3 regions of the Klebsiella sp. PK18 genome follow, and region 2 is predicted to be linked to each of the others. Evidence: predicted binding sites of a transcription regulator. Region 2 holds the regulator's gene; each other region holds the start of a gene.
What was found. The regulator LexA, encoded in region 2, represses DNA repair genes until DNA is damaged. The targets are predictions, from matches to a motif close to TNCTGTATGTACATACAGNA.
Positions count from the first base shown of each region.

Region 1: a site for LexA is predicted at 5,271-5,290, ahead of metR (HTH-type transcriptional regulator MetR). Genes of this name have one in related genera too.
Region 3: a site for LexA is predicted at 1,311-1,330, ahead of dinG (ATP-dependent DNA helicase DinG). Genes of this name have one in related genera too.

Region 1 covers NZ_CM173493.1:5,388,445-5,398,363, forward strand. Annotated here, with positions in the region: gene rmuC (DNA recombination protein RmuC) at 1-784, opposite strand, end outside; gene udp (uridine phosphorylase) at 920-1,681, opposite strand; gene AC3EMD_RS26365 (dienelactone hydrolase family protein) at 1,954-2,766, shown strand; gene metE (5-methyltetrahydropteroyltriglutamate--homocysteine S-methyltransferase) at 2,826-5,090, opposite strand; gene metR (HTH-type transcriptional regulator MetR) at 5,322-6,275, shown strand; gene AC3EMD_RS26380 (carboxylate/amino acid/amine transporter) at 6,163-7,062, opposite strand; gene yigL (sugar/pyridoxal phosphate phosphatase YigL) at 7,151-7,951, opposite strand; gene pldB (lysophospholipase L2) at 7,996-8,988, opposite strand; gene rhtB (homoserine/homoserine lactone efflux protein) at 9,098-9,718, shown strand; gene AC3EMD_RS26400 (Rpn family recombination-promoting nuclease/putative transposase) at 9,881-9,919, shown strand, end outside.
Region 2 covers NZ_CM173493.1:5,274,739-5,284,657, forward strand. Annotated here, with positions in the region: gene dusA (tRNA dihydrouridine(20/20a) synthase DusA) at 56-1,054, opposite strand; gene AC3EMD_RS25835 (cupin domain-containing protein) at 1,155-1,643, opposite strand; gene zur (zinc uptake transcriptional repressor Zur) at 1,893-2,408, shown strand; gene AC3EMD_RS25845 (CsbD family protein) at 2,504-2,713, opposite strand; gene dinF (MATE family efflux transporter DinF) at 2,949-4,265, opposite strand; gene lexA (transcriptional repressor LexA) at 4,335-4,943, opposite strand; gene AC3EMD_RS25860 (diacylglycerol kinase) at 5,066-5,434, opposite strand; gene plsB (glycerol-3-phosphate 1-O-acyltransferase PlsB) at 5,563-7,986, shown strand; gene ubiA (4-hydroxybenzoate octaprenyltransferase) at 8,044-8,910, opposite strand; gene ubiC (chorismate lyase) at 8,923-9,420, opposite strand; gene malM (maltose operon protein MalM) at 9,608-9,919, opposite strand, start outside.
Region 3 covers NZ_CM173493.1:3,769,971-3,779,889, reverse strand. Annotated here, with positions in the region: gene rhlE (ATP-dependent RNA helicase RhlE) at 1-1,156, shown strand, start outside; gene dinG (ATP-dependent DNA helicase DinG) at 1,344-3,500, shown strand; gene ybiB (DNA-binding protein YbiB) at 3,530-4,498, shown strand; gene ybiJ (DUF1471 family protein YbiJ) at 4,606-4,866, opposite strand; gene AC3EMD_RS18430 (DksA/TraR family C4-type zinc finger protein) at 5,152-5,418, opposite strand; gene AC3EMD_RS18425 (YdgH/BhsA/McbA family protein) at 5,439-5,699, opposite strand; gene AC3EMD_RS18420 (flavin reductase family protein) at 5,839-6,453, opposite strand; gene rlmF (23S rRNA (adenine(1618)-N(6))-methyltransferase RlmF) at 6,550-7,464, shown strand; gene ybiO (mechanosensitive channel protein) at 7,467-9,662, opposite strand; gene glnQ (glutamine ABC transporter ATP-binding protein GlnQ) at 9,775-9,919, opposite strand, start outside.

The DNA of each region.
Region 1 (9,919 bases), 110 kb from region 2:
GGGTCATTTTGGCGTCGATCACCACGTCCTTGCCCTGCGGCAGGCGGACAATGACGTCCGGCTGCATCCGCGAGCGGTTGTCGGTCTCGATACTGACCTGGGTCTGGTACTCATAGCCTTCGCGCAGGCCGGAGGCCTCCAGCACGCGGGTTAAGACCACTTCCCCCCAGTTGCCCTGGGTTTTGTTATCACCTTTCAGCGCTTTCGTCAGGTTCAGTGCCTCCTGCGCCATCTGCGCGTTCAGCTGCTGAAGATTGCGGATCTCATGCGCCAGGGTATGCCTTTCCCGCGCCTCCTGGCCAAAGCTCTCCTGCACCTGGCGGCGGAATCCGTCGAGCTGTTCGCGCAGCGGGGTCAGCAGACCATGCAGACTCTGGCGGTTTTGCTCATCGACGCGCCGGTTGCTGTGTTCGAAAATGCGGTTGGCGAGGTTTTCAAACTGCTCGCTCAGACGCTGCTCGCTGTTAACCATCTGACGGATCTTATCTTCCGCATGCAGCTGGGTGGATTCGAGCCGGGTGGTGACCTCACGCAGATCGGCCTCCAGCGAGGTATTGATATCCCGCAGACTGCGCAGCTCATTGTTCAGCAGCTCACACTCCTCACGCCAGTGGGCCTCCTGCACCAGCTGCTGACGGGCGGCGCTCAGATCAATATCCAGCTCTCGCCGCTCCTCAATGAGATCGGCCCGGATTTGGTCGGCGCGCGCTTTGGTTGCCAGCCAGCCGACCATTAACCCGGCAGCCAGTGCGATAACCGCGCTGATAATGATTGAGAGATCCACGACGCCCCCTGCGATAACCTGATGGCACAAAATAGAATTGTGCTGTACAAACGTCCAGTTTAAAAGGGATTTCCTGCGAGGAGCAACGCAAAAAAGAAAGGCCGGAGGATCCGGCCTGACAGAGAAGGGGTTGAATTACAGCAGACGACGCGCCGCTTCCACGACGATTTTAACCGCGTGGCTTTCGGTTTGCTTCATGGTTTCGGCGTTAGGGATCTCTTGCTGGGTACGGTTCACAATAACCCCGGCGACCATCCCGGCACGCAGGCCCTGGCTGGCGCACATGGTCAGCAGCGTGGCGGATTCCATTTCATAGTTCATTACGCCCATTGCCTGCCACTCTTCCATTGAGCCCTTGAAGCGGCTCACCACGCGGCCGGAGAAGGTGTCGTAACGCTCCTGGCCTGGGTAGAAGGTATCCGAAGAGGCGGTCACGCCGATATGGGTGGTGGCACCAATAGATTTCGCCGCTTCCACCAGCGCGGTGGTGCAGGCGAAGTCTGCGACGGCCGGGAACTCCATCGGCGCGAAGTGCAGGCTGGCGCCGTCCAGGCGAACGGAAGCGGTCGTAACCAGCACATCGCCAACGTTAATGTGCGGTTGAATCGCGCCGGTGGTGCCGATACGCAGGAAGGTACGCACGCCCAGCTGCGCCAGCTCTTCCACGGCGATAGAAGTCGACGGGCCGCCGATGCCGGTAGAGCAGACGATCACCGGCTTGCCGTCCAGCTCCGCGCGCCAGGAGGTAAATTCGCGGTGGGATGCCAGCTTGACCGGCTTATCCATCAGCGCGGCGATCTTTTCCACACGCTCCGGATCGCCAGGGACGATAGCCAGCGTAGCCCCTTGTAAATCGTTCTTGGTGAGGCCGAGATGAAAAACATCAGACTTGGACATAAAAAACTCCTCTGTGGGTCGAATTATCAGCAGAAGCAAAACGGTACTGTACAGAAGCCCCTGGCAACATTTTGTGATGATAGTCACCAAGACCAATGATGATTGCAGTTGTTTTTCATTAAATAGTGATACACATCACATTAACAAGTTATATTCATCGTCACAGAACAAAAGATAGCCGCTTTCAGGCACTGTGCTTTATTACCGCCCGAACTAAAGGTAAAGGGTCTATAGTTATTGATGCGCTAATAAATAAGGGTACGGAGAATACCATGACCACCACCAAGCAACCTGGATTCGCACCTGCAGCTTCACCACACGCCGCCACCGCCGTTCATACGCCGGAAGAGCATATTATCGCCGGAGAGACGTCTATTCCCTCTCAGGGTGAAAACATGCCGGCCTACCACGCCCGCCCGAAAAATGCCGACGGTCCGCTGCCGATCGTTATCGTGGTACAGGAAATTTTCGGCGTGCATGAACATATTCGCGATCTTTGTCGCCGCCTGGCGCAGGAAGGCTATCTGGCTATTGCGCCTGAATTGTACTTCCGTCAGGGCGATCCGAATGAGTACCACGATATCCCGACCCTGTTCAAAGAGCTGGTTACCAAGGTGCCGGACGCGCAGGTGCTGGCGGATCTCGACCATGTCGCCAGCTGGGCGGCGCGCCACGGCGGCGATGCCCATCGTCTGCTAATCACCGGCTTCTGCTGGGGCGGACGCATTACCTGGCTGTATGCCGCGCATAACCCGCAACTGAAGGCAGGCGTGGCCTGGTACGGCAAGCTGGTGGGAGAAAAATCGCTGAATTCACCGAAGCATCCGGTAGATATCGCGGTCGATCTCAACGCCCCGGTGCTTGGTCTGTACGGCGCTAAAGACGCCAGTATTCCACAGGACACCATCGAGACCATGCGTCAGGCGCTGCGGGCGGCCAACGCCACAGCGGAAATCGTGGTCTATCCCGAAGCCGATCATGCCTTTAACGCCGACTATCGCGCCAGCTATCATGAAGAGTCAGCCAAAGACGGCTGGCAGCGAATGCTCGCGTGGTTTGCTCAGTATGGCGGCAAAAAAGCATAATCACCCAATGCATGAAAAAAGGAGGCAAATGCCTCCTTTTTTGATTTTTCGCGTAACGATCAGGCGGACTGGCGCAGGTTCTGCGCCGCTTGCACCATATTCGCCAGCGCGGCGCGGGTTTCCGGCCAGCCGCGAGTTTTCAGGCCGCAGTCCGGGTTAACCCACAGCCGCTTCGCCGGGATACGCTGCGCGGCTTTTGCCAGCAACGCTTCAATCCACTCCACGCTCGGCACGTTCGGCGAGTGAATATCATATACCCCCGGCCCGATCTCATTGGGATACTCGAACGCTTCGAACGACTCCAGCAGCTCCATATCGGACCGCGAGGTTTCAATGGTGATCACGTCGGCATCCAGCGCGGCAATGGAGTCCATGATGTCGTTGAACTCGCAATAGCACATGTGGGTGTGGATCTGAGTGTCGTCTTTGGCGACCGCAGCATTAAGGCGGAAGGCTTCCACACCCCACTGCAGATAGGCATCCCAGTCGCTGCGCTTCAGCGGTAACCCTTCGCGCAGCGCCGGCTCATCAATCTGGATGATGCCGATCCCCGCCGCCTCCAGATCCGCCACTTCATCACGCAGGGCCAGCGCAATCTGTTTCGCGATGGTTTCACGGCTGACATCTTCCCGCGGGAAGGACCAGCACAGAATGGTCACCGGTCCAGTAAGCATCCCTTTCACTGGCTTGTCGGTCAGCGACTGCGCGTACTTCGCCCAGTCGACGGTGATCGCCTGCGGACGGCTGACGTCGCCGATCACCACCGGCGGCTTCACGCAACGGGAACCATAGCTCTGCACCCAGCCGTTTTGCGTGAAGATAAAACCGTCCAGATGTTCACCGAAGTATTCCACCATGTCGTTCCGCTCGGCTTCTCCGTGCACCAGTACGTCTAAACCTAACCGCTCCTGCTCGACGATCGCCTGCTTAATATGTTCCGCAATCCCCGTCCGATAATGACTGGCGTCAAGGTTGCCCTTTTTGAAGTCCAGGCGCAGACCGCGGATCTCCGTCGTTTGCGGGAATGACCCGATGGTGGTGGTCGGCCATTTCGGCAGGTTAAAGCGCTGGCGCTGTGCCTGCGCGCGAACCTCATAGGGGCTGGCACGCTGGCTGTCCTGAGCGGTGATCGCCGCCAGCCGTTTTTCCACTTCCGCGTTGTGCACGCGGGTCGAATGGCGACGGGCCTGGATTGGCGCGCTCCACTCGGTAATCGCCGCCGTATCGCCGCTGTTCAGCGCATCGCGCAGTAGCGCCAGCTCGCCGCATTTCTGCAGCGCGAAGGCAAACCAGCTCTTCACTTCCGCATCAAGGCGCGTCTCCACGCTCAGATCGATCGGGCTATGCAGCAGAGAACAGGATGACGCGACCCATAGCTCGCGCTTACCGACGAGGTCTTTAATTTGCGCATATTTTTCAGTGAGATCGGCGCGCCAAACGTTGCGCCCATTGATCAGACCCGCAGACAGCAGCCAGTCGGCCGGCAGGCGGTTGTGCAGTTCGGCAACATCATCTTTGCCGTGCACCAGATCGACGTGCAGCCCCTGGACCGGTAGCGCAGCAATGGTCGCGAGATTGTCGCTAATGCCTTCAAAATAGGTGGTCAGCAGCAGTTTCACCTGGCCCTGCAGGGCATCATAAGCCGGTTTAAAGGCCTCCAGCCACGCTGGCGGCAGCTCCAGCACCAGCGCCGGTTCATCAATCTGCACCCACTCGATGCCGCGCTTCGCCAGTTCGGCCAGCACCTGCTGGTAAACCGGCAGGATGTCATTCAGCAGGCTCAGACGGTCAAACGGTTCACCTTTCACTTTACCCAGCCACAGGTACGTTACCGGCCCCAGCAGCACGGGCTTGATCTTGTGGCCCAGCGCCAGCGCTTCGTCTACTTCATCCAGCAGTTGGGTCCAGGTCAGTTTGAACTGCTGGCCCTTCACGAACTCCGGCACCATGTAGTGATAGTTGGTGTTAAACCATTTGGTCATTTCCGCAGCGGCGGCCGGTTCGCCAGTCGGCGCACGGCCGCGACCAATGCGGAACAGGGTATCGATATCGATGGATCCGTCTTTGTTCTGATGACGAGCCGGCACGTTGCCCAGCAGCAGGCTGGTAGTCAGAACATGGTCGTACCAGGCGAAATCCCCCACCGGCAGCAGATCAACGCCCGCCTGTTTCTGCTGCTCCCAGTGGCGGGCACGCAGCTCACGGCCTACTGTCAGCAGTTCCTCGCGAGTGGCGTTGCCCGCCCAGTAGCTCTCTTGCGCTTTTTTCAGCTCGCGGCGCAGGCCAACGCGAGGAAAACCGAGGGTGTGGTTAATAATTGTCATTTTTTGAGCCTCATAATTGCAATCCGAAAGATTTCGGATTTAGGGAAGGCGGCAAACTTGCTCATCCCCAGGAGCTTACTGAAGTAAGTGACTGGGGTGAGGAAGTGCAGCCAACGCACCATAAATTCGAAAGATAAAGGATTTAGCCGTCCAGATGTTTACACATCCATAATTGACAGTTACTGTATATTCCTCAAGCGCAAATTGCTCATGGCGAAGTGAAGGACTTTCATGATCGAAATTAAACATCTGAAAACGCTGCAAGCGTTGCGGAACAGCGGTTCACTGGCGGGTGCGGCAGCGGCCCTGCACCAGACCCAGTCCGCCTTGTCTCACCAGTTCAGCGATCTGGAACAGCGCCTTGGCTTCCGTTTGTTTGTGCGTAAAAGCCAGCCACTACGCTTCACGCCGCAAGGGGAAATTCTGCTGCAGTTGGCCAATCAGGTGCTACCGCAGATCGCTCGCGCCCTGCAGGACTGTAACGAACCACAGCAGACCCGGCTGCGGCTGGCTATCGAATGTCACAGCTGTATTCAGTGGCTGACGCCGGCGCTGGAGAATTTCCGCGCCCGCTGGCCGCACGTGGAGGTCGACTTCCATTCCGGAGTGACCTTCGACCCGCAGCCTGCGCTGCAGCAGGGCGAACTGGATCTGGTGATGACCTCCGATATCCTGCCGCGCAGCGGTCTGCACTACTCGCCGATGTTTGATTATGAGGTGCGTCTGGTGCTGGCGCCCGAGCACCCGTTAGCCATGAAGACGCTGATTACGCCAGAGGACCTGGCCGCGGAAACACTGCTGATTTATCCCGTGCAGCGCGGGCGCCTCGACATCTGGCGCCATTTCCTGCAGCCGGCCGGCATCAGTCCCCAGCTGAAAAGCGTCGATAACACGCTGTTGCTGATCCAGATGGTGGCCGCAAGGATGGGCATCGCCGCGCTGCCGCACTGGGTGGTGGAAAGCTTTGAACGCCAGGGCCTGGTGGTCACCAAAACCCTGGGTGAGGGATTATGGAGCCGGTTGTACGCGGCCGTCCGCGATGGCGAACAGCGTCAACCGGTCACCGAAGCGTTTATTCGCTCTGCGCGGAACCACGCCTGCGATCACCTGCCGTTTGTCCGGAGTGCGGAGCGACCCAGCGGCGATGGACCCACAGCGAGGCCAGGATCACCAACGCTCCGCTAATAAAGCTCGGCCAGTGCGGCTGCTCCTGCCAGATGGCGAGGTTTACCAGTAGACCCGCGGGGACATGGACGTTGTTCATGATCCCCAGCGTGCCGGCATCCACCTGCGTGGCGCCATAGTTCCACATAAAGTAACCCAGCCCGGAAGCCACCACGCCAAGCCACACCAGCACGCTCCACTGCAGCGTGGTGGTCGGCAGCTTCTGGGGGTTGCCCAGCATAAACCACGCTGCCACCGCCACGATAAAGGCCCCGACATAAAACCAGGCAAAGGCATTGTGCTGCGGCATCGGACGTACCTCCATCAGGCGCTTGTAACCCACCATGCCGATAGCGAAGCAGAGGTTTGACAACTGCACCAGTAACAGCCCGGTCCAGAAATGATCGCTGACTTTGTCATAGCGGATAATCGCCGCCCCCAGCACCGCCAGCGCAGCACTCAGCAGATAGCCCCAGCGCAGCTTACGTCCGCTGAGCAGGTCGTAGATCAGCGTGATATACAGCGGGGTAAATACGGTAAACAGCAGAAATTCCGAAACCGTCAGATAGAGATAGGCGCGGAAAGCCAGCAGATACATGATGCCAAGCTGCATCGCGCCCACCAGCATATAGAGCACGATCGTGCGCGGAGACTGGCCGCGCGTGCGCAGGAAAGGCAGGAACACCAGCGCCGCCAGGCCCACACGCATCAGCACCGAAAAATAGCTGTCGACGCTACCGGCAAGGTATTCGCCAATCAGGCTAAAAGAAAAGGCCCACAGGATAGTGGTGATAATTAACAGCGCCACAATGGTCGTCTCGTTGGATAAAGAACAGGCATTGTAGCGAAGAGTCAGGTTGACGACTGGACAGTTATTCGCCAGTCGTCAATCTTTTTCAGTCGAGGTATAGCTTACGCAGGTAGTGCGGGACCGCATCGTCGGCGTTACTGCCGATCACTTCCAGTTCCGGATGCAGATCCTTCAGCCGTTGATGGGCGTTGGCCATGATGCAGCCCTTGCCGGCCATCGACAGCATCTCAGCGTCGTTCATACCGTCGCCGAAGGCGATGCAATCGGCAAGAGTGTAACCGAGCATTTTCGCCACCGCCTCCAGCGCATGCCCCTTCGATACCCCACCCGCCATAACTTCCAGGCAGGTTAAGGTGGAGAAGCTGACGTTCACGCGATCGCCCCAGCGGGCGTTCATCGCCTGCTCCAGCGGCAGCAGATGCTCGTGATCCTCGCAGGTAAAGAATACTTTGCTGATCCCCTGCGGATCCAGTTCGCCCGGCTCATACAGCTTGTAGTTAAACACCGCCTCCTTGAAGAAGCGCATCTCTTCCGGACGATGGCGGTTCATATACCACTCGTCTTCCCGATAGACGTTAGTGACGATTTTTGGGTCGTTACGCACGATCTCAAACAGGTCGGCGGCAATATCGCGATCGAGGTTATGGGCAAAGATTTGCTGACCATCGCTATCGTGAACCCGGGCGCCGTTAGAGGTGATCATGTACGACCGGATGCCGAGATTATCGCGGATCTGCCCGACGTCGATGTAGTGACGGCCGGTGGCGAAGACGAAATTGATCCCACGGGCGGTGAGCAATTTCAGCGTCTCTTTGGCATACGGGGTCAGGAAATGGTCGGGGGAAAGCAGCGTGCCGTCTAAATCAGACGCAACAACCTGGTACATAAAAAAGTTAACCTCTAAGCAGGGCGACGAGCGTTATCGTCGGATTAAGTATGTCGATTGAAAAACTCGACGATGGCATTGAGCGCGACTGAGCGCATAGCGTCCTTTTCAAAAAGGATCTCATGATATGCCCCTTCAATGACGAGCGGTTTACCGCCCTCACAGGGATGGCCGGCAGCGGCCCGTAATTCACAATAGCGGTCGTGCATCAGATTATCGACCACCCGCTCCTCCTCTGCCTGTAAAAGCAGCGTCGGGGCGGTGTCTTTTTCCACATTCGCCAGCACTTCGTCGCCGGCCAGCATGCCCTCACGCACCCAGTGCCAGGTCGGGCCGCCAACCTGCAGTCGCGGTTCATCGGCATAGAAGCGCAGGTTGCGACGATAGCGTTGTCGACTGTGCGTCAGCACGTTAACGGCAAAAGGCAGCGCCCGCCAGCGCCCGGTGCCGATGGCATACTCTTCGCGAATGCGCTGATGGCCCTCAGCCCAGTCGAGAATATGGCGCACCATCCAGTCCGGTAATCGAATGATAATCCCGAACATCGGCGCGCAGAGCGCAATCGCATCGCAATGCGCCTGGTAACGTTGCAGAAAAAGCGTGGCAATCGCGCCGCCCATAGAGTGAGCGAGGATAAACCGTTTTCGCCAGTGTCCGGGGACCACCTGCTGCTGCCAGAGCGCCGCCAGGTCATCGACATAGTCGCTGAAGTTGACGACGTGTCCGCGGTGGGTATCAGAGAGCAGGCGGCCCGAGCGTCCCTGGCCGCGATGGTCAATAATCATCACGTCAAAGCCGCTGTGAAAGAGATCGTAGGCGACTTCGGCATACTTCACGTAGCTTTCAATGCGCCCGGGGCAAATCAGCACCAGACGATCGTTATTTTGCGCGCAGAAGCGAACAAAGCGTACCGGCACATCATCGACGCCTTTAAATTCAGCCTCTTCGCGCTGTCGCCAGAAATCCGTCAGCGGCCCCATGCTAAAGGCCGCAAACGCGTTTTCTCGTGTTTCCCAGTCCTTTTTCTGCCCAAACATCGGGTTTACACCCCTGTTAACCGCTGAAAATCGTTTTTTTGTCCTGTATCACACAATGCTGACACAATAGCGTATTGTGGCATAAAAACAGACAATCAGGGAGTTTCTCATGACCATTGAGTGGTGGTTCGCCTACCTGCTGACATCAATCATTCTCAGCCTGTCACCAGGTTCCGGAGCGATTAATACCATGACCACCTCCATTAACCACGGTTACCGCGGCGCGGCGGCGTCGATTGCCGGTTTGCAGACCGGGCTGGTTATTCATATCGTGCTGGTTGGTGTTGGTCTCGGCACCCTTTTCTCCCGCTCGGTGCTGGCCTTTGAAGTGCTGAAATGGGCCGGCGCGGCTTATCTTATCTGGCTGGGGATCCAGCAATGGCGGGCGGCGGGGGCGATCGACCTGAATACGCTGGCGAAGGCGCAGACGCGCGGCAAACTGTTCCAGCGCGCGGTGTTCGTGAATCTCACCAACCCCAAAAGCATTGTGTTTCTGGCCGCCCTGTTTCCGCAGTTTATCCTGCCGCACCAGCCGCAGGTGATGCAGTATCTTGTTCTGGGCGTCACCACCATTGTCGTCGATATCATTGTGATGATTGGCTATGCGACCCTGGCGCAGCGCATTTCAGCATGGATTAAAGGGCCAAAGCAGATGAAGGCGCTGAACAAAGTCTTTGGTTCACTGTTTATGCTGGTCGGGGCGCTGCTCGCCTCCGCCCGTCACGCCTGAATCATGGAATCTCGCTCGCAAAGAGAGGGTCGCCAGGTGAACGACGCTTTCTCTCTGCACGAGCCGACACGCAAAGCGGGTAATTAATTTTTTTACCCGCTGTCGGCGTTGAACCTATCGTGTCAGGATGCCGCCAGATACGTGATTCACGGATGAACGGCGATGGCGGAAACGGCGACTCCTCATGATGCGGTATTTAAA
Region 2 (9,919 bases):
ACGCCCCGCGTCAGTGCGCGAGGCGTGGTCAATTTCACCAGGTTTTCGTCAGAAATTAACGTTTATCGGCCACCAGCTTCAGCGCATGCTCCAGCACCGCAATATCGGCGCCGGCTTTATGCGCGTTCTCGCTCAGGTAGCGACGCCACTGGCGAGCGCCGGGGATGCCCTGAAACAGCCCCAGCATATGGCGGGTAATATGGCCCAGATAGGTGCCATTGCTGAGCTCGCGCTCAATATACGGGTACATGGCTCGCACCACCGCCACCGGATCGGCATCCGCGCCGGCGATGCCGAAAATTTCGCGGTCGACCGAGGCCAGAATACCCGGGTTCTGATAGGCCTCACGCCCGACCATCACCCCATCCATATGCTCAAGCTGCAGTCTGGCTTCGTCCAGCGATTTGATCCCGCCGTTAATCGCCATCGTCAGGTGGGGAAAGTCGCGCTTCAGCTGCCAGACGCGGGGGTAATCCAGCGGCGGGATCTCGCGGTTCTCTTTTGGGCTCAGGCCGGAGAGCCAGGCTTTGCGGGCGTGAATAATAAACATCTCACACTCGCCCTTGCCGGAGACCGTCTCAATGAATTCGCATAGAAACTCATAGCTATCCTGATCGTCAATCCCGATACGGGTTTTCACCGTGACCGGAATCGACACCACATCGCGCATCGCCTTGATGCAGTCGGCCACCAGTGGCGCATTGCCCATCAGACAGGCGCCAAACATCCCGTTCTGCACGCGGTCGGAGGGGCAGCCGACGTTGAGATTGATCTCATCGTAGCCACGCGCTTCAGCCAGCTTCGCGCACTGCGCCAGGGCCTGCGGATCGCTGCCGCCGAGCTGCAGAGCAACCGGGTGCTCTTCTTCGCTATAGGCCAGATAGTCACCTTTGCCGTGAATAATCGCCCCCGTGGTCACCATTTCGGTATACAGCAGCGTATGCCGCGACAGCAGCCGCAGGAAGTAGCGGCAGTGTCGGTCAGTCCAGTCGAGCATCGGCGCGATGGAGAAGCGGTGAGCAGGGAAAACAGGTGACGTTGATTCAGGCATCATGGCGAATAAATAAGCATCCGGGTAAAAAGGGGCGCTACTATAGCACAAAGATAAACCACAGGCGCATAGTGCGCCGCGCTTCGCCCCTTCCCCGGGTCGATTACTTTTTCCGCGGCTTGCCGTCGTGTGGACCGAAGAATTGCGGCGGATGGTCAACCCAGCGATCCTGGCGCGTCGCGGCATAGCCTGGATTGAGCGGATAATAGATGCGGTTGTATTTCTTGTTGGCCTCGCCCACCACCAGCAGACGAACCTCCTGCTCGGTGTTATTGAGAAAAGTGTGGCAGATACCGGTACCCGCGGGAAAACCCACGCTGTCCCCTGGCTCCAGCTTCCAGAGATAGCCGTTTATCCACACTTCCGGATAGCCCTCCAGCACGTAGATGAACTCTTCCTCATCGCTCTCCGCGTGCGGGTACGAGGTGCGCCGCCCGGGCGGCAGTCGCTCGTGGTGGATCCCCAGCCGGTTGAGACGTAAACCGCGCCCCAGCGGCGCGCCAATCGAAAAACGCTCCGGGCTGTCGGGATAAGTGGCATCGTCGGGCCCTTCCAGTTCGCGCCAGTGGCGAATGCAATCAGGTCGTTTCATCGTTTTCTCCCGAAAATGAGACACTTCAGATATAGCATACCCAGGGTCATGCGTGTTGCGATTAAATCGGGCAGGACGGTTTTAGCGATCGACTAAGGCGTAGTCTGCACGAAAGTCAGCGGCCAGCACCCGGAACTGGCGCAGGTACCGACAATCTGAAGTATGACCCGTATCACCTGCCGGCTCTCGGTGTTTTCTGAGGAACGTGATAAAGTAACAGATTCAAATTCACACAACCCGAGGATGCTCATGGATAAGACCCCTTCGCAAGAGATGTTAGCGCATGCTGAAAAGCTATGCGCGCAGCGCGGCGTACGCCTGACCCCACAGCGTCTGGAGGTGTTGCGCCTGATGAGCCTGCAACAAGGGGCGATCAGCGCCTACGATCTGCTGGATCTCCTGCGTGACAAAGAGCCGCAGGCTAAACCGCCGACGGTTTACCGCGCGCTGGAGTTTTTACTCGAGCAGGGTTTTGTTCATAAGGTTGAATCGACCAACAGCTATGTGCTGTGCCATCTCTTTGACCAGCCGACCCATAGCTCAGCCATGTTTATCTGTGACCGCTGTGGCGTGGTGAAGGAAGAGGCGGCGGAAGGGGTGGAAGATATCATGCATACGTTAGCGGCCAGAATGGGCTTTGCCCTGCGCCACAACGTGATTGAAGCTCACGGCCTTTGTGCAGACTGCGTGGAAGTCGAAGCCTGCAGCACGCCGGGACACTGCCAGCACGACCATTCCATTCAGCTGAAAAAGAAAGCCCGCTGAGCGTCAGCCGCAGCGGGAAACAGGGTTAACGGCGCATCCTTACGCCATTCAGACAGGCACTAACACAAATGCTTTATTCTTTGAGCCACGGAACGCTACCAGCGGTAGTCGTTTTTATGCTCCCAGTCTGAGACTTCTTTCTCAGCCTGATCCTTCGCATAGCCGTACCGTTCCTGAATTTTACCGACCAGCTGATCGCGCTTACCTTCGATCACGGTCATATCATCATCGGTAAGTTTGCCCCACTGTTCCTTGGCTTTACCTTTCAACTGTTTCCAGTTACCGCCGATTTCGTCTTTATTCATGATAACGTCCTCATCATTCGGTGGGTTTACAGCCCGTTTTGTACCGGACATGGTATTAACTATAGATGAGAATGCTGGTACCGATTCGTTATTCGGAATTTTTAACCATCATACCGATGGGTAAGGCTGAGGCGATTTTCCCGGCTTGCGCTACGCTGAGCCGGGCTACTGAGTTGCCCCGGTAAGCGGCGCGCAACCGCGGGAATTCATAGATGGCCGTGATGAACGGCAATGACTAGCTAAACCAGGTGCCGTGTCGCCAGTGGCGACGCCAGATCAGCGCCAGAGACAGGCCGCGCAGGGCGAGGAACACCGCCAGCGCCAGCCACAGACCGTGGTTACCGAGCAGCGGGACCGAAAGCAGCGTTACAGCAAACCCCGCCGCGGCGACCGCCATGCTGTTCCGCATCTCCGCGCCGCGTGTGGCGCCGATAAACATGCCGTCCAGCAGATAGCACCAGACGCCCACCACCGGCAGGATGGCCTGCCAGATCAGATAGCGATCGGCCAGCTGCTGCAGAGAAGGCAGCGAGGTTAACAACGCGATGATGTACTCCCCCGCCAGGCTATAAATCAGGGCAAACGCCAGCGCCACCATGCCAGACTGCCGGCAGGCCGCCCGCCAGACTTCCAGCAGCTGGCTGCCGTCGCGCGCGCCGTAGGCCTGGCCGGAGTGGGCCTCCACGGCATAGGCAAAGCCATCCAGCGCATAGGCGGTAAAGGTCAGCATGGTCATCAGTACCGCATTGACCGCCACAATGTCGCTGCCCAGACGCGCGCCGTACACGGTCAGCGCGCCAAAGCACAGCTGTAGCAGCAGGGAACGCAGCATGATGTCCCGATTCAACGCCAGCAGACGGCGCAGATCCCCGCGCCAGGCGTTTTTCAGCATTGCCAGCGACACGCCGCGCAGCGTCAGCACCCGCTTCGCCATCATCAGGCCAATAATGAGAGTGGCGTACTCCGCGGTGACCGTGGCCAGCGCCGCCCCCTGGACGTTCATCCGCAGGCCCATCACCAGCCACAGGTCGAGCACAATATTGAGCAGATTACCGACCACCAGCAGAATCACCGGCGCCCGGGCGTACTGGACTCCCAGCAGCCAGCCGAGCAGCACCAGATTGGCCAGCGAGGCGGGGGCGCTGAGCCAGCGGATTTCGAGAAACCGTCTCGCCTGCTCAAGCACCGCCTCACTGCCGCCGACAATATGCAGAGCGAGGTTAATCAGCGGCAGGCGAAACAGGATGATGAGAACCCCGGCGCCCAGCGCCAGAGTCAGCGGCTGCACCAGCGCCCGCGCCAGTCGCAGCGGATCTTTGGCACCCCAGGCCTGAGCGGTGAGCCCGGTGGTGCTCATGCGCAAAAACAGCAGCAGCATGAAGAGGAAACTGGTAGCCGTCGCCCCAACCGCGACGCCGCCGAGGTATACCGGGCTGTCAAGGTGGCCGATCACCGCGGTATCCACCAGCCCCAGCAGCGGGACGGTGATATTGGAGAAAATCATCGGGATCGCAAGGCGCCACAGCGCTTTATCGGCAGCGTTGAGCAGCATGTTCGGAGACCTGATTGAGGACAAACGTCGCAGCGTCATGCATCAGATGACGCTGCGCAGGGGCAGGCGTTACATCCATTCTCCATTACGGATCACGCCAACGGCCAGACCCTCAATGGTAAAACTCTGCTGACGCAGATCGACAACGATAGGGGTAAATTCGCTGTTTTCCGGCAACAGTTCGACGACGTTACCCTGCTTTTTCAGGCGCTTCACCGTCACTTCGTCGTCAATGCGCGCTACCACCACCTGGCCGTTACGCACGTCCTGGGTTTTGTGGACCGCCAGTAGATCGCCATCAAGGATACCGATGTCTTTCATCGACATGCCGCTGACGCGCAGCAGGAAATCCGCGTTGGGTTTAAACATCGACGGGTCGACCTGATAGTGCCCCTCAATGTGCTGCTGCGCCAGCAGCGGCTCGCCGGCGGCGACGCGGCCGATCAGCGGCAGGCCATGTTCTTCTTCCGTCAGCAGGCGGATACCGCGAGAAGCACCGGAGACGATCTCGATCGCGCCTTTACGCGCCAGCGCTTTCAGGTGTTCTTCCGCCGCGTTTGGGGAACGGAACCCCAAGCGCTGAGCAATTTCCGCACGCGTCGGCGGCATGCCCGTCTGGCTGATATGATCCCGAATGAGATCAAACACCTCTTGCTGCCTGGTCGTTAACGCTTTCATTCCGCCCCCTGGGTGTATATACAGTTATGCTGTGAGTATATACAGCTACCGGTGATTTTGGAACCACATGGCACACAAAAATCGGCAGATTGTTTATATTTTGCGAGGCTTAGCGAAGAACGTTAATGATAATGGCTCCACAGCAGCGTTCCCCAGGTGATCAGTGCGATGATAATCGCCAGCAGGACCGCCGCCGATCCCATGTCTTTGGCGCGCCCTGAAAGCTCATGATATTCCGAGCCTATACGATCCACGACCGCCTCAATCGCGCTGTTGAGAATTTCGACTATCATCACTAGCAGGACCGACCCAATCAGCAATACGCGGGTGATGGCGTCGACGTCCAGCCAGCAGGCTATCGCGACGGCCACGATGGCGGCGATACCTTCCTGACGAAACGCGGCCTCGTTGATCCACGCTGCGCGAAATCCTTTCCAGGAGTAACCTGCCGCCTTAATGATTCGGGTTAACCCGGTGGTATTATTGGCCATCACAAAACCTTTTTACGTAAATGACGTCGATGAGTGTACGCGTTTGCCGCGTGGTAACGGAAATTTTGCCCACTTTCTGTTATTCTTGCCGCGCATTTGCATGATTAACCAGAGGCTTCACATCGTTTATGTCCGGCTGGCAACGAATTTACTATAAATTACTGAATTTACCATTACGGGTGCTGGTAAAAAGCAAGTCTATTCCGGCAGAGCCTGCCCAGGAATTAGGACTCGATACCTCGCGTCCGGTCATGTACGTCCTGCCCTATAATTCCAAGGCGGACCTGCTGACGCTGCGCGCCCAATGCCTGGCGCATGATTTACCCGATCCGCTTGAACCGCTGGAGATCGACGGCGCGCTGCTGCCGCGTTACGTATTCATCCACGGTGGGCCGCGCGTATTTACCTATTACACGCCAAAAGAAGAGTCCATCAAGCTGTTCCACGACTACCTCGATCTGCACCGCAACCATCCGGACCTCGATGTGCAAATGGTGCCGGTCTCGGTGATGTTCGGCCGCTCGCCGGGTCGTGAGAAAGGGGAAGTCAATCCGCCGCTGCGGATGCTGAACGGTATCCAGAAATTTTTCGCCGTCTCCTGGCTCGGCCGCGACAGTTTCGTGCGTTTCTCGCCTTCCGTGTCGCTGCGCCGCATGGCGGATGAGCACGGTACCGATAAGATCATCGCCCAGAAGCTGGCTCGCGTCGCCCGGATGCACTTTGCCCGCCAGCGCCTGGCCGCCGTCGGCCCGCGTCTGCCGGCTCGCCAGGATCTGTTTAATAAACTGCTGGCCTCGAAAGCGATTGCCCGCGCGGTGGAAGACGAAGCGCGCAGCAAGAAAATTTCGCATGAGAAGGCTCAGCAGAACGCTATCGCGCTGATGGAAGAGATTGCCGCGAACTTCTCGTATGAGATGATCCGCCTGACCGACCGCATTCTCGGCTTCACCTGGAACCGCCTGTACCAGGGGATCAACGTGCATAACGCCGAGCGCGTGCGCCAGCTGGCTCACGACGGCCATGAGATTGTCTATGTCCCCTGCCACCGCAGCCACATGGACTATCTGCTGCTCTCCTACGTCCTGTATCATCAGGGCCTGGTGCCACCGCATATCGCGGCGGGCATCAACCTCAACTTCTGGCCTGCCGGGCCGATCTTCCGCCGCCTGGGCGCGTTCTTCATCCGCCGCACCTTTAAGGGCAACAAGCTCTACTCCACGGTGTTCCGTGAATATCTTGGCGAGCTGTTCAGCCGCGGCTATTCCGTCGAGTATTTCGTCGAAGGCGGCCGCTCCCGTACCGGCCGTCTGCTCGATCCGAAGACCGGTACGCTGTCGATGACCATCCAGGCGATGCTGCGCGGCGGCACCCGGCCGATCACTCTGGTGCCTATCTACATCGGCTATGAACACGTGATGGAAGTAGGCACCTACGCTAAAGAGCTGCGCGGCGCCACCAAAGAGAAAGAGAGCCTGCCGCAGATGGTGCGTGGCTTGAGCAAGCTGCGCAACCTTGGCCAGGGCTATGTCAACTTCGGCGAACCACTGCCGCTGATGACCTACCTTAACCACCATGTGCCGGAGTGGCGGGAAGCCATCGACCCGATCGAAGCCATCCGCCCTTCCTGGCTGACGCCAACGGTGAACAACATCGCCGCTGACCTGATGGTGCGCATCAACAACGCCGGCGCGGCCAACGCCATGAACCTGTGCTGCACGGCGCTGCTGGCCTCGCGTCAGCGTTCACTGACCCGGGAGCAGCTCACCCAACAGCTGGAGTGCTACCTCGCGCTGCTGCGCAATGTGCCCTATTCGCCAGATGCGACGACACCTTCCGCTTCGGCCAGCGAGCTTATCGACCACGCGCTGCAGATGAACAAGTTCGAAGTGGAGAAGGACACCATCGGCGATATCATCATCCTGCCGCGCGAGCAGGCGGTGCTGATGACCTACTATCGCAACAACATCGCCCATATGCTGGTGATACCGTCGCTGTTAGCCGCCCTGGTGACTCAGCATCGTCAGCTCAGCCGCACCGAAGTGCTGCGCCATGTCGAAACGCTGTATCCGTTCCTCAAGGCCGAGCTGTTCCTGCGCTGGGAGAAAGCAGAGCTGGCCGGGGTGGTGGATGCATTGATTGCCGAGATGCTGCGTCAGGAGCTGATCGTCGTCGATGGCGAGGTGATGAGCCTCAATCCGTCGCACTCTCGCTCCCTGCAACTGCTGGCCGCGGGCGCGCGCGAGACGCTGCAGCGCTATGCCATCACCTTCTGGCTGCTGAGCGCCAACCCGTCAATCAACCGCAGTTCGCTGGAAAAAGAGAGTCGTACCGTGGCCCAGCGCCTGTCGGTGCTGCATGGCATTAACGCGCCGGAGTTCTTCGACAAAGCGGTGTTCAGCACCCTGGTGCTGACCCTGCGCGATGAAGGCTACATTAGCGACACCGGCGATGCCGAGCCGGAAGAGACCCTGAAGGTTTATCGGATGCTGGCGGACTTGATTACGTCGGATGTGCGGCTGACGATTGAAAGCGTCACGCAGGATGACGCGTAACGCGGTGTTTTCTGCCCTCGCTTCCCCCCGATACACCGGGGGGAAGCTGACAGGGGATTACAGGTAGCTCATCGCCAGGCCCAGGAATAGCACCAGCCCGACGTAGTTATTGTTCATAAACGCTTTGAAGCAGTTATCGCGCTCGCGATTGAAGATAAGCTTCTGCTGCCAGCCAAACAGACCTGCCGCGACAAACAACGACCAGTAGTATTCCCAGCCCAGCCCATTCAGCCAGCCCACCGCGCCCATCAGCGCCAGCACGGCCACCTGCAGGATACCGATAATCAGACGATCGTTTTCGCCGAACAGGATCGCCGTGGACTTGATGCCGATCTTCACGTCGTCATCGCGATCCACCATCGCATACTGGGTATCGTAGGCCACCGCCCACAGAATGTTGGCGAGGAACATCAGCCAGCAGCTCAGCGGCAGCGATTCGCTAACGGCCGAGAAGGCCATCGGGATCGACCAGCCAAAGGCGGCCCCCAGCACCACCTGCGGCAGATGAGTGTAGCGCTTCATAAACGGGTAGACCCATGCCAGGGCCAGCGCCGCGACCGACAGCAGAATGGTCATGGTGTTGAGGGTGAGCACCAGCAGGAAGGAGAGCAACACCAGAACGATAAACAGCGTTCGCGCCTCTTTCTCGGTAACGTCGCCGCTCGGTAGCGGACGACGGGCGGTACGCTTTACGTGACCATCAAATTTTCGATCGGCATAGTCATTCACCACGCAGCCGGCGGCGCGCATCAGCCAGACGCCGGCGACGAATACCGCCAGGATCCACAGCGGCGGGACGCCCGGCGAGGCCACCCACAGCGCCCACAGCGTCGGCCACAGCAGCAGCAAAGCGCCGATCGGTTTGTCAGTGCGCATCAGGCGATGAAACGCCAACAGCTTATTCTGCGACAGACTCCACTCCATTTTTTCTTCCTCTTAGTACAACGGCGACGCAGGCAAAAACAGCTCGGTCAGCAGCAGGGGTTTGCCGCTCAGCCGCAGGCGGGAACGACGCCCCCACAGCGCTGCATCGCGACCAATTTCAATAAAATCGCGGGTTAATGTCGACGACGTGAACAGGTATCGGCCCAGCGGGATCTGCCCGAGCTGCTGTAGCGCCAGCTCCGGACCACACAGTGTCGACTCCGGCACCACCGTGCGCCCGGCCAGCCAGGGTTCGCCATCGGCATTGAGTATAATCTCCCGCAGCCAGTAGCGCGGCTCGTCAGGTAGCAGCGCCGCTTCGTCAGTCAGCGCCTCACGCTCAATATACCCTTCGTTAATCAGGGTCACGGTGACCTGCTTTCCTTGTTGCTCAAAGCGCTGGGTCATTGAGTCCTCCAGCAGCAGCCAGTCACTCAGGGGCGGCGCCAGGGATGGCATAACGGCAAAATAGCGCAGCGCACGCAGTCGCGTAAGCGCAGGATGGGACATGCCTGATTCTCCGGTACATAACGTGAAAGCATTGTATCGCAGAATAGGCGGTTGGTGGCGGGCAAACGTCAATATACGATCATTCACGCAACAGCCATGCAACAGGCTGCCGCGCGTGCAAAAAAAGGTGCATCCCGAAGGATGCACCTAAAGGCTGTGCCTAAACATCAGCATTGTGGGGAGACGATTACCCCTTGCCTTTTACACTGCTGATAAAGGTGGAACGAGCGGATTTCGAGCCGAGGCGCTCAGCTTCGTTCATCAATTTCAGGGCTTTGTCGATGTCACCTTGTTTCACCGCCTGCTTAATACCGTTGTTGAAGTAGGTTTCGGTATCGCTGAGCATCGGTTCGCTTTTGGCTGCCGGTGCAGCAGCAGCAGCGGCGGCGGCTGGCGCGGCCACCGGCGCGGCGGTATTGCCTACGGTGACCGGACCCGGGCCGGCGGAGCCGAACAGCGGGCCCACCAGCACGCTGGAGGTGCTATTGGTTTTCACTTT
Region 3 (9,919 bases), 1.5 Mb from region 2:
GCCGCACGCAAAGGGTCGCCGCCCGGTGCGCGCGCTGATCCTGACCCCGACCCGTGAGCTGGCGGCGCAGGTGGGCGAGAACGTCCGCGATTACAGCAAGTACCTGAATATTCGCTCGCTGGTGGTATTCGGCGGCGTGAGCATCAACCCGCAGATGATGAAGCTGCGCGGTGGCGTCGACATCCTCGTTGCCACCCCGGGCCGTCTGCTGGACCTCGAACATCAGAACGCGGTCAGCCTTGATAGCGTGGAAATCCTTGTGCTGGACGAAGCGGACCGCATGCTGGATATGGGCTTTATCCATGACATCCGTCGCGTACTGGCTAAACTGCCGGCGCGTCGACAGAACCTGCTGTTCTCGGCGACCTTCTCCGACGAGATCAAGGGCCTGGCCGAGAAACTGCTGCACAACCCGCTGGAAGTGGAAGTGGCGCGTCGCAACACCGCGTCCGAGCAGATCACCCAGCACGTCCATTTCGTTGATAAGAACCGCAAGCGCGAACTGTTGTCGCAGCTGATCGGCGAAGGTAACTGGCAGCAGGTGCTGGTGTTTACCCGCACCAAGCATGGCGCCAACCACCTCGCGGAGCAGCTTAATAAAGACGGCATCCGCAGCGCGGCGATCCATGGCAACAAGAGCCAGGGAGCGCGTACCCGCGCGCTGGCCGACTTTAAATCCGGCGGCATTCGCGTGCTGGTGGCGACCGATATCGCCGCCCGTGGTCTGGATATCGAAGAGCTGCCGCACGTGGTGAACTACGAGCTGCCAAACGTACCGGAAGATTACGTCCACCGTATCGGCCGTACCGGCCGCGCGGCGGCCACCGGTGAAGCCTTGTCGCTGGTGTGCGTGGATGAGCATAAGCTGCTGCGCGATATCGAGCGCCTGCTGAAAAAAGAGATCCCGCGCATCGCGATTGCCGGCTATGAGCCGGATCCGTCCATTAAAGCCGAACCTATCCAGAACGGTCGCCAGCAGCGCGGCGGCGGTCGTGGGCAAGGTCAGGGACGCGGTGGCCAGGGTCAGGGACGCAGCGGACAGCCGCGCAGCCAGAACAGCGCCCCGCGCCGTCAGGACGGCGAGGCGCCGAAAGCGCGTACGCAGGACGGCAAACCGCCGCGCCGCCGTCGTCCGCGTAAACCGGCTGGCGAATAACACGCTGATGCCCCGGCCGCGATAACGCGGCCCGGCTCAGGCCCGTCTGTCCGCTACGCGGCGGCGGGCCTTTTTCTTTCCATTACACTATTTGTCGAGCACGCTTCCACACTCAGCAGAAAGCAATACCTCCAGGCGGGCAAAAATGGCACAATAGTGGCTGTTTATACAGTATTCAGGTTTTCTCATGGCTTTGACCGCTGCGCTGAAAGCGCAAATCGCCGCCTGGTATAAGGCGCTTCAGGAACAGATCCCGGACTTTATTCCCCGCCCCCCGCAGCGGCAGATGATCGCCGATGTGGCGAAAACTCTCGCCGGGGAAGAGGGCAGGCATCTGGCTATCGAAGCGCCGACCGGCGTCGGTAAAACGCTGTCATACCTGATCCCGGGCATCGCCATCGCCCGGGAGGAACAAAAAACGCTGGTGGTCAGCACCGCCAACGTCGCCCTGCAGGATCAAATCTACAGTAAAGACCTGCCGCTGCTGCGTAAAATTATTCCCGACCTGCGCTTTACCGCCGCCTTCGGTCGTGGGCGCTACGTCTGTCCGCGTAACCTGACGGCGCTGGCCAGCACCGAGCCGTCGCAGCAGGATCTGCTGGCCTTCCTCGATGACGATCTCACCCCGAACAACCAGGCCGAGCAGAAGCTGTGTGCGACCCTGAAGCAGGACCTCGACAGCTACCGCTGGGACGGCCTGCGCGATCATACCGATAAAGCCATCGATGACGCGCTGTGGAGCCGGCTGAGCACCGATAAGGCCAGCTGCCTGAACCGCAACTGCCACTACTATCGCGAGTGCCCGTTCTTCGTGGCACGGCGGGAAATTCAGGAGGCGGAAGTGGTGGTGGCCAACCATGCGCTGGTGATGGCGGCGATGGAGAGCGAGGCAGTGCTGCCGGAGCCGAAAAACCTGCTGTTGGTCCTCGATGAAGGCCATCATCTGCCGGACGTCGCCCGCGACGCGCTGGAGATGAGCGCTGAGATCACCGCCCCCTGGTTTCGCCTGCAGCTGGATCTGTTCTGCAAGCTGGTCGCCACCTGCATGGAGCAGTTTCGTCCGAAAACCACACCGCCGCTGGCCAATCCGGAGCGGCTCACCGGCCATTGCGAAGAGCTGTTCGAGCTGATTGCGTCGTTGAATAATATTCTCAATCTCTACATGCCCGCCGGTCAGGAAGCGGAGCATCGCTTCCCGATGGGCGAACTGCCGCAGGAGGTGATGGAGATCTGCCAGCGGCTGGCGAAGCTCACCGAGATGCTGCGCGGGCTGGCGGAGCTGTTTCTTAACGATCTCAGCGAAAAGACCGGCAGCCATGACGTGGTGCGCCTGCATCGGGTGCTGCTGCAGATGAACCGCGCGCTCGGCATGTTTGAAAGCCAAAGCAAGCTATGGCGCCTGGCGTCGCTGGCGCAATCCTCAGGCGCGCCGGTAACCAAATGGGCGACGCGAGTGGTGCGCGACGGCCAGATCCATGTCTGGTTCCACTGTGTCGGCATCCGCGTCAGCGATCAGCTGGAACGGCTGCTGTGGCGCAGCGTACCGCATATCGTCGTGACGTCAGCGACGCTGCGCTCGCTAAACAGCTTCTCGCGCCTGCAGGAGATGAGTGGTCTGAAGGAGAAAGCGGGTGACCGCTTCGTGGCGCTGGATTCGCCGTTCAACCACGTGGAGCAGGGGAAAATTATTATTCCTCAAATGCGCTATGAACCGCTGATGGATAACGAAGAGCAGCACATTGCCGAGATGGCGGCCTATTTTCGCCAGCAGGTAGAGAGCAAGAAACATCTCGGGATGCTGGTGCTGTTTGCCAGCGGGCGGGCGATGAACCGCTTCCTGGAGCATGTGACCGATCTGCGCCTGATGCTGCTGGTGCAGGGCGACCAGCCGCGCTATCGGCTGGTGGAGCTGCATCGCAAACGGGTGGAAAGCGGCGAGCGCAGCGTGCTGGTGGGTCTGCAGTCCTTTGCCGAAGGGCTGGATTTAAAGGGTGATCTGCTAAGCCAGGTACATATCCATAAAATCGCCTTTCCGCCCATCGACAGCCCGGTGGTGATCACCGAAGGCGAATGGCTGAAAAGCCTTAATCGTTACCCTTTCGAGGTACAGAGTTTGCCCAGCGCCTCCTTTAATCTTATTCAGCAGGTGGGGCGTCTGATCCGCAGCCATCACTGCTGGGGAGAGGTGGTGATTTACGATAAGCGTCTGTTGACCAAAAACTATGGCGCGCGTCTACTGAACGCGTTACCTGTTTTTCCCATAGAGCAGCCGGGCGTCCCGGAGGTTATAGTAAAACGGAAAGCAAAACAGACAGCAAAACAGTCAGGCCGCAAACGTCGCTGACGCCGGCGCGTGATGCACCAGGGGGAGCCATGGAGTACAGCAAAATTATAAAAGAGGTGGGTCGCGGTAAGAATCATGCCCGCGACCTCGATGAAGAGACCGCCCGTGCGCTCTATGCGCGGATGCTGGACGGCGAGGTGCCGGAGCTGGAGCTGGGGGGAATATTAATCGCCCTGCGCATCAAAGGCGAAGGCGAAGCGGAGATGAAAGGGTTTTACGCGGCGATGCAGCAGCATACGCTGCGCCTGACCCCGCCGGCCGGCAAGCCGATGCCGATTGTCATCCCCAGCTACAACGGCGCGCGCAAGCAGGCGAACCTGACGCCGCTGCTGGCGATGCTTCTGCACAAGCTGGGGTTTCCGGTGGTGGTTCACGGCGTCAGTCACGATCCCACCCGGGTGCTGACCGAGACCATTTTTACCCTGCTGGATATTCCGGCCACCCGGCACGCCGGACAGGCTCAGGCGCAGCTGGAGGGCCATGAACCGGTGTATATCCCGGTGGGGGCTTTCTGTCCGCCGCTGGAGAAACAGCTGGCGATGCGCTGGCGGATGGGCGTGCGCAACAGCGCCCATACCCTGGCCAAGCTGGCTACACCGTTTGGCGAAGCGGAGGCATTGCGTCTCTCCAGCGTGTCGCATCCGGAATATGTTCCGCGGGTGGCGAACTTCTTTCGTGAGACCGGTGGCCGCGCGCTGTTGATGCACGGTACCGAGGGCGAAGTGTATGCCAACCCGCAGCGCTGCCCGCAGATCAGCCTGATCGATGAGCAGGGCGTGCGGGTGCTGTACGAACGCCAGACTGAGACGGCAGCGGAGGCGGTGGTCCTGCCGGCCTCGAAAGATCCCGAGGTCACGGCGCGCTGGATCGAGCGCTGCGTCGCCGGCGTCGAACCGGTGCCCCACTCGTTGAAAATTCAGCTTGCCTGTTGTCTGCTGGCCAGCGGGGAAGTCACCACCCTGGAGCAGGGCCTCAGCCGCGTCAACGACTGCTGGTGATCGGATCTGCAGGATAAAAAAAGCCCGTCCGGTGGCTCGGACGGGCAAGGCAAGGGTATTAAAGGTCTTTTCAGGGTTAATTCAGTGGCTTACAGAGGGAACAGCGATTATTTATAGATAACCGCAGTACCGCTCAGTTTGTTGTTGGTGTTAGCGGAAGTAATGCTGTAGCCGGTCGCGCCAGCGGCTTCGGCTTTAGCAGCCAGTTTTGCTTCCAGACCATCTAAAGTGGTTGCGCCTTGCGCAGACACCACACCGATTTTATTCATGCTTTCTGCCTGAGCGGGGGTGACCGGTTCGGCGGCAAAGGCGCCGAAGGAAAGGGCGGTCAGAGCGATGGCAGCGGCAGCATATTTGATGTTTTTCATAGTTAATCTCTCGCAGGTTGTTCTGTTCAGGGGACGATGTTCCGTCGATGTGATAAGTATCACGCTTTTTTGCGGGAGATAAAATCGAAGGAAATTCACAGTCTTCATCGAATTTTTTGAATGATTAATAATTTACTGATTATTAATAAATTATTTCTCATTCTTTTCGTCACGAAGCTTAGCGAGGAAGACTGACGCGTTTAAGGGCACATATTGCGACTTTTTCCGCCAAAAAATGTGCGCGAAAAGATAATGCGAAAGGCTGTCATGAACGGTAAAGGAAAGTCAGCGTAGCTGGCTATCCTTGGATCCGCGGCGATTATATCCTGAAAACGTATTGTTATGTAAATCTTTCTCCTGCTGGCACTTCACGCAATATCTGACCCCTGGGATGGCCTGTCGACGGGCCTCCGGAATCGGCTCTCCACATTCATCACAAAATTTGTTGCTTTCGCCGCGCGGAAGCTCGCGGCGTGCGCGAGCCACCGCATCGTCAATGGTGCTGTCGATCTGATCCTGAACGGCCCCATCACCTGCCCAACCTGATGCCATCGTCTGCCTCCTGTGAAAGGTTATTGATAAATTATAGCTGAACCGTGCAGTCGGTTACCGCTGCTGGCGGCATTGACCCGCCAGGCTATCGCCCCCTGGCGGTGGGCCTTATCCGCGAGGGCGGCCACCAGATCATCAAGGGTGCTGGCACCGGAGGCGGAGACGGTGCCGACAGGGCGGAGCGGCCCGGCATAGGGCAGTACGGGTGTCGGTGGCAGGGGAGAGGCCGCGGTGGCATGAGCGGTGAGCGCAGCGGCGAATAGCAGCGAGGTGATTTTCATCAGCATATCCTCATAAACAGCATGGGACATAGCTTAAGTGTAGGTCTTTCCCGACCGTGCGATAGGGAATTTTTAATGCAAAACAAGGCGTTTAGTAGGCTACCGGCGCAGGGCAGCGGTACTCTGGCCGGTAGATTATTTAGCGGGCGTCAGGGCGGATCATGTCAAAACGCAGACTATCATCAATACTGTAATAGGCGCTCGGACCTCCGGCGCGCAGGATCGGCTGGGCGCGGGCGGTTTGATAGATGCCGTTGTCCAGCAGTGATTCATCAATATGCACGGCGACCACTTCGCCGAGCACCAGCCACGTATCAACAGGGTTACCGTCGGCGGTGGTGAGTTGAATACATTGCGACAGACGGCACTCAAAGTTCACCGGACTCTCCGCGACTCGGGGGGCGCTGACCAGGCGGCTGGCGGCGGCGGTGAGACCGGCGCGCACGAACTCGTCCTCATGGTGCGGGATCGAGGCAGACGTTTCATTCATCGCCACGGCCAGCGGTCGCGTCGCCAGGTTCCAGACGAACTCCTTTGTTTCGACGATATTTCGCACGCTGTCTTTCCAGCCGCTGCTGGCGAAACCAATGATCGGCGGGCGATAGTTAAAGCAGTTAAAAAAGCTGTATGGCGCCAGATTTCGCTGGCCCTCGGCGTCCTGCGAGGCGATCCAGCCTATCGGGCGAGGCCCGATTATCGCGTTCAGCGGGTCGTGCGGCAGGCCGTGGCCCTGCGAAGGTTGATAAAAGTACATGCTGCACCTGTCACGGATAAAGGAGATATCCAGACTCCCTTATTTACCGCGCCGCCGTCAACGGGTATCTTACGCGGCTGTTCAAAGGAGATTGTCATGAAAGCCCAGAAACCGGGGTTACACCCGCGTAACCGCCACCATCAACGCTACGACCTGCCTGCGCTCTGCCAGGCGCATCCTGACCTGCAGGGATACATTACGCTCAATCCGCTGGGTGAGCAGACCATTGATTTTGCCAATCCGCAGGCAGTAAAGGCGTTGAATAAAGCGCTGCTGGCGCATTTCTACGCGGTCAAACACTGGGACATTCCTGACGGTTTTCTCTGTCCGCCGGTGCCCGGGCGTGCCGATTATATTCATCATCTGGCGGATCTGCTGGCGCAGGATAGTGGCGAGGTGCCGAAGCAAGCCACGATCCTTGATATTGGTACGGGTGCCAACCTCATCTATCCCCTGATCGGCGTTCACGAGTACGGCTGGCGCTTTACCGGCAGCGAAATCAGCCCGGAAGCCTTCGCCAGCGCGCAGGCGATTGTCAATGGCAACCCCGGATTGACCCGGCAGATCCGTCTGCGTCGGCAAAAAGAGAGCCAGGCCATCTTCCACGGCGTGATCCACAAAAACGAGACCTATGACGCCACGCTGTGTAATCCGCCGTTCCATGACTCCGCAGAGAGCGCCCGGGCGGGCGGTGAGCGCAAGCGCCGCAATCTCGGACTCGGCGCCGACAGCGCGCTTAACTTTGGCGGTCAGCAGCAGGAGCTGTGGTGCGAAGGAGGCGAAGTGGCCTTTATCTCGCAGATGATCCGCGAAAGTCAGGCCTTCGCCCGCCAGGTGAAATGGTTTACCTCGCTGGTGTCGCGCGGCGACAATCTGCCGCCGCTCTACCGCCTGCTGACCGAGGTTGGGGCCGTGAAAGTGGTGAAAAAAGAGATGGCCCAGGGGCAAAAGCAGAGCCGCTTTATCGCCTGGAGCTTTATGGACGACGCCAAACGCCGCCGTCCGTTCTAACGCTACTCGGCGGCCGGGCTGTCTGAGCCCGGCATCGGCAGCTGTTGCCAGGTCTGTACCGGGGCGCGAACCCCGGCGCGATCGAAGTGCTTTTTCACCTGAGTGTCGAGGGCAAAGCGCACCGTCCACTGCTTCAGCGGCAGGGTGGTGAAGCTGACGCGTAGCGTGAAGGCGGTATTGCTCAGCCCCACCAGCCCGGCGAATGACGGTTCGCCAATGATCAGGCCGCGGATCTCCTCCTGGGCCAGCAGATCGTCCACCGCCGCCTTCAGCGCCTGGCTGGCTTTATCCAGATCCTCATGACGGTCGACATCATAGTTGGCGACTACCGAGCCAATGCCGCGCACGAAGTTGGCAAAAGTGGTGATCGAGGACCAGGGAATAATGTGATAGGCGCCGGTATCCTGTCGTACCCCCACGGAGCGAATCGACATTCGTTCCACGGTGCCGGTCAAAGGGCCGATGGTGACCAGGTCGCCGGTATTCATCCCGTTCTCAAACTGGATAAATATGCCGGTGATAATATCTTTAACCAGCGTTTGCGCGCCAAACGAAATCGCCAGCCCTAACGCCCCGGCGCCCGCCAGCAGCGGCGCAATGTTAACCCCAATCTCCGAAAGCAGGATCATCACCGTGATGGTGCTGATCACCACCGCCAGCGCGTTGCGAAACAGGGTCAGCAGCGTCCGGGCCCGCGCGCTGGGCAGCGGGCGACCATGGATATCCGAGGCCAGCCGGTTTTCGATCAGGCTGGCCAGCACCGTCCAGCCGATGGCAGAGAAGAAGAGGATGAGGGCGATGCGGATCAGCACATCCACCGTTTTTTGCCCGGCATCGTTATGCAGCCATTCGCGGAAGTCAAACAGGCCCCAGGCGCTCAGCAGCAGCATGACGGCGACGCAGACGGTGAGAATGCGCGCGGCCTTCAGCGAGGCGGAGATCCAGCCATTCAGCCGCTTTTGCAGCTCAGGATAATTGCGCTGGGTGGCGGGTGACAGGGTGATGGTTTTGGCTATCCAGCGCGACAGGATGCCGGACACCAGCGCCGCGCCGCCGATAATGGCCAGGCTGCGCAGGGTGGCGCCCATCATGAATTTCAGGCTATTGCCCGGGTCGAACAGGGAGAAGAAAAAGAGCACCACAAAGTAGGCGCAGGCCAGCCAGTGCCAGACCAGCGCGAAGGCGCGGATAAACAGGCTAAAGAAGGAGAGCGAACGGTCGGCCAGATGGATTAGCCCCTGCGTAATCAAGGTCTTGTTATGAAAAATCAGGTACAGCGCCCACAGCGTAATGCACAGCATGATGACGACGTTAGCCAGCGCGCCAACCTGAACATTCACCTGATTGGAGATAATCGGCACCGCGACGATCAGGCCATAGCCAATCAGGCTGCTGAGCGCGCTCAGGCGCAGGCTCCAGTATGACGCGGCTTCGTCGCTGAGGTTAAAAGGCCGGAGCGCCGGGATGCGCGGGCAGAAAATGAGCCGCAGAATGGCTTTAAAAAACTCGATCAACGCGAAGGCATTGAGGAAAAGACTCTGCTGGAAGGCGATGGTGGGGTTATTACCATTCAGGCGATCGCTTAACAACTGGCCGACAAACAGGGTCAGCGCCAGCAGCAGCAGGTCGATAACAAACGCCCCGGCGATGGTCAGGGGCAGCTGGAGCCAGTTTCCGCGATCGCGGTTTTTATGCCGCCCCCATTCACCCATTTTGCGATACAGCGGCAGCGCCGCAAGACGCACCAGCCACCAGAAGGCAAAGACCAGGCCGGCCAGCAGTAAAAAATGCCAGGCCGCGCTGGTGAAGGTTTGCGAATTAAAAGGTTTATGCGGTGAGCCGGTGATATTGCGCCACAGTTGAGAGAAGCGAGACGAGAGCTGCTCGCCGTATTCCCGGCTGATCTGCGTGACGTTCTCCAGCACCGTGGTCTCTTCTTTCACCGCCGGCGGCGTCAGCGTCGGGGTGCTGTCTGGCGGCGGCGTGGCGGCTGCTTTACGTAACTGGTCAATGAGCTCCTGACGGGCGCTGTCGTTAGCCAGCACGTCAGCCAGCGCGGCGTAGGCCGCTCTTTTCTGTTCCGCATCGGGTTCGCTGGCGCTGGTTTTATCGGCGTTAGCTGTCGGCACGCCGGGCAGGGCGGCGGCGGAAAGCGGGGCAGTAAACAGTGCAGCGAGCAAAAGCAGGATCCACGGCATGGGCACCTCCGTTGCAACGTAAACGGGTAAGTATAGAAGCCGATGGCGGAAGGGGAGGGAAGAGGAATCTGGAAAAGCGGCTCTCTCCGCGGAGGAAGAGAGCCGTTGCGGGTCAGGCGACGTGCTGCAGGAATTCGCGCAGGCGCGGGCTTGGCGGGTTCTTCACCAGCTCCTGCGGGTTGCCGTCTTCAGCAATGCGTCCTTTGTCGATAAAGATCAATCGCGAAGCCACTTTTTCGGCAAAGCCGATTTCGTGG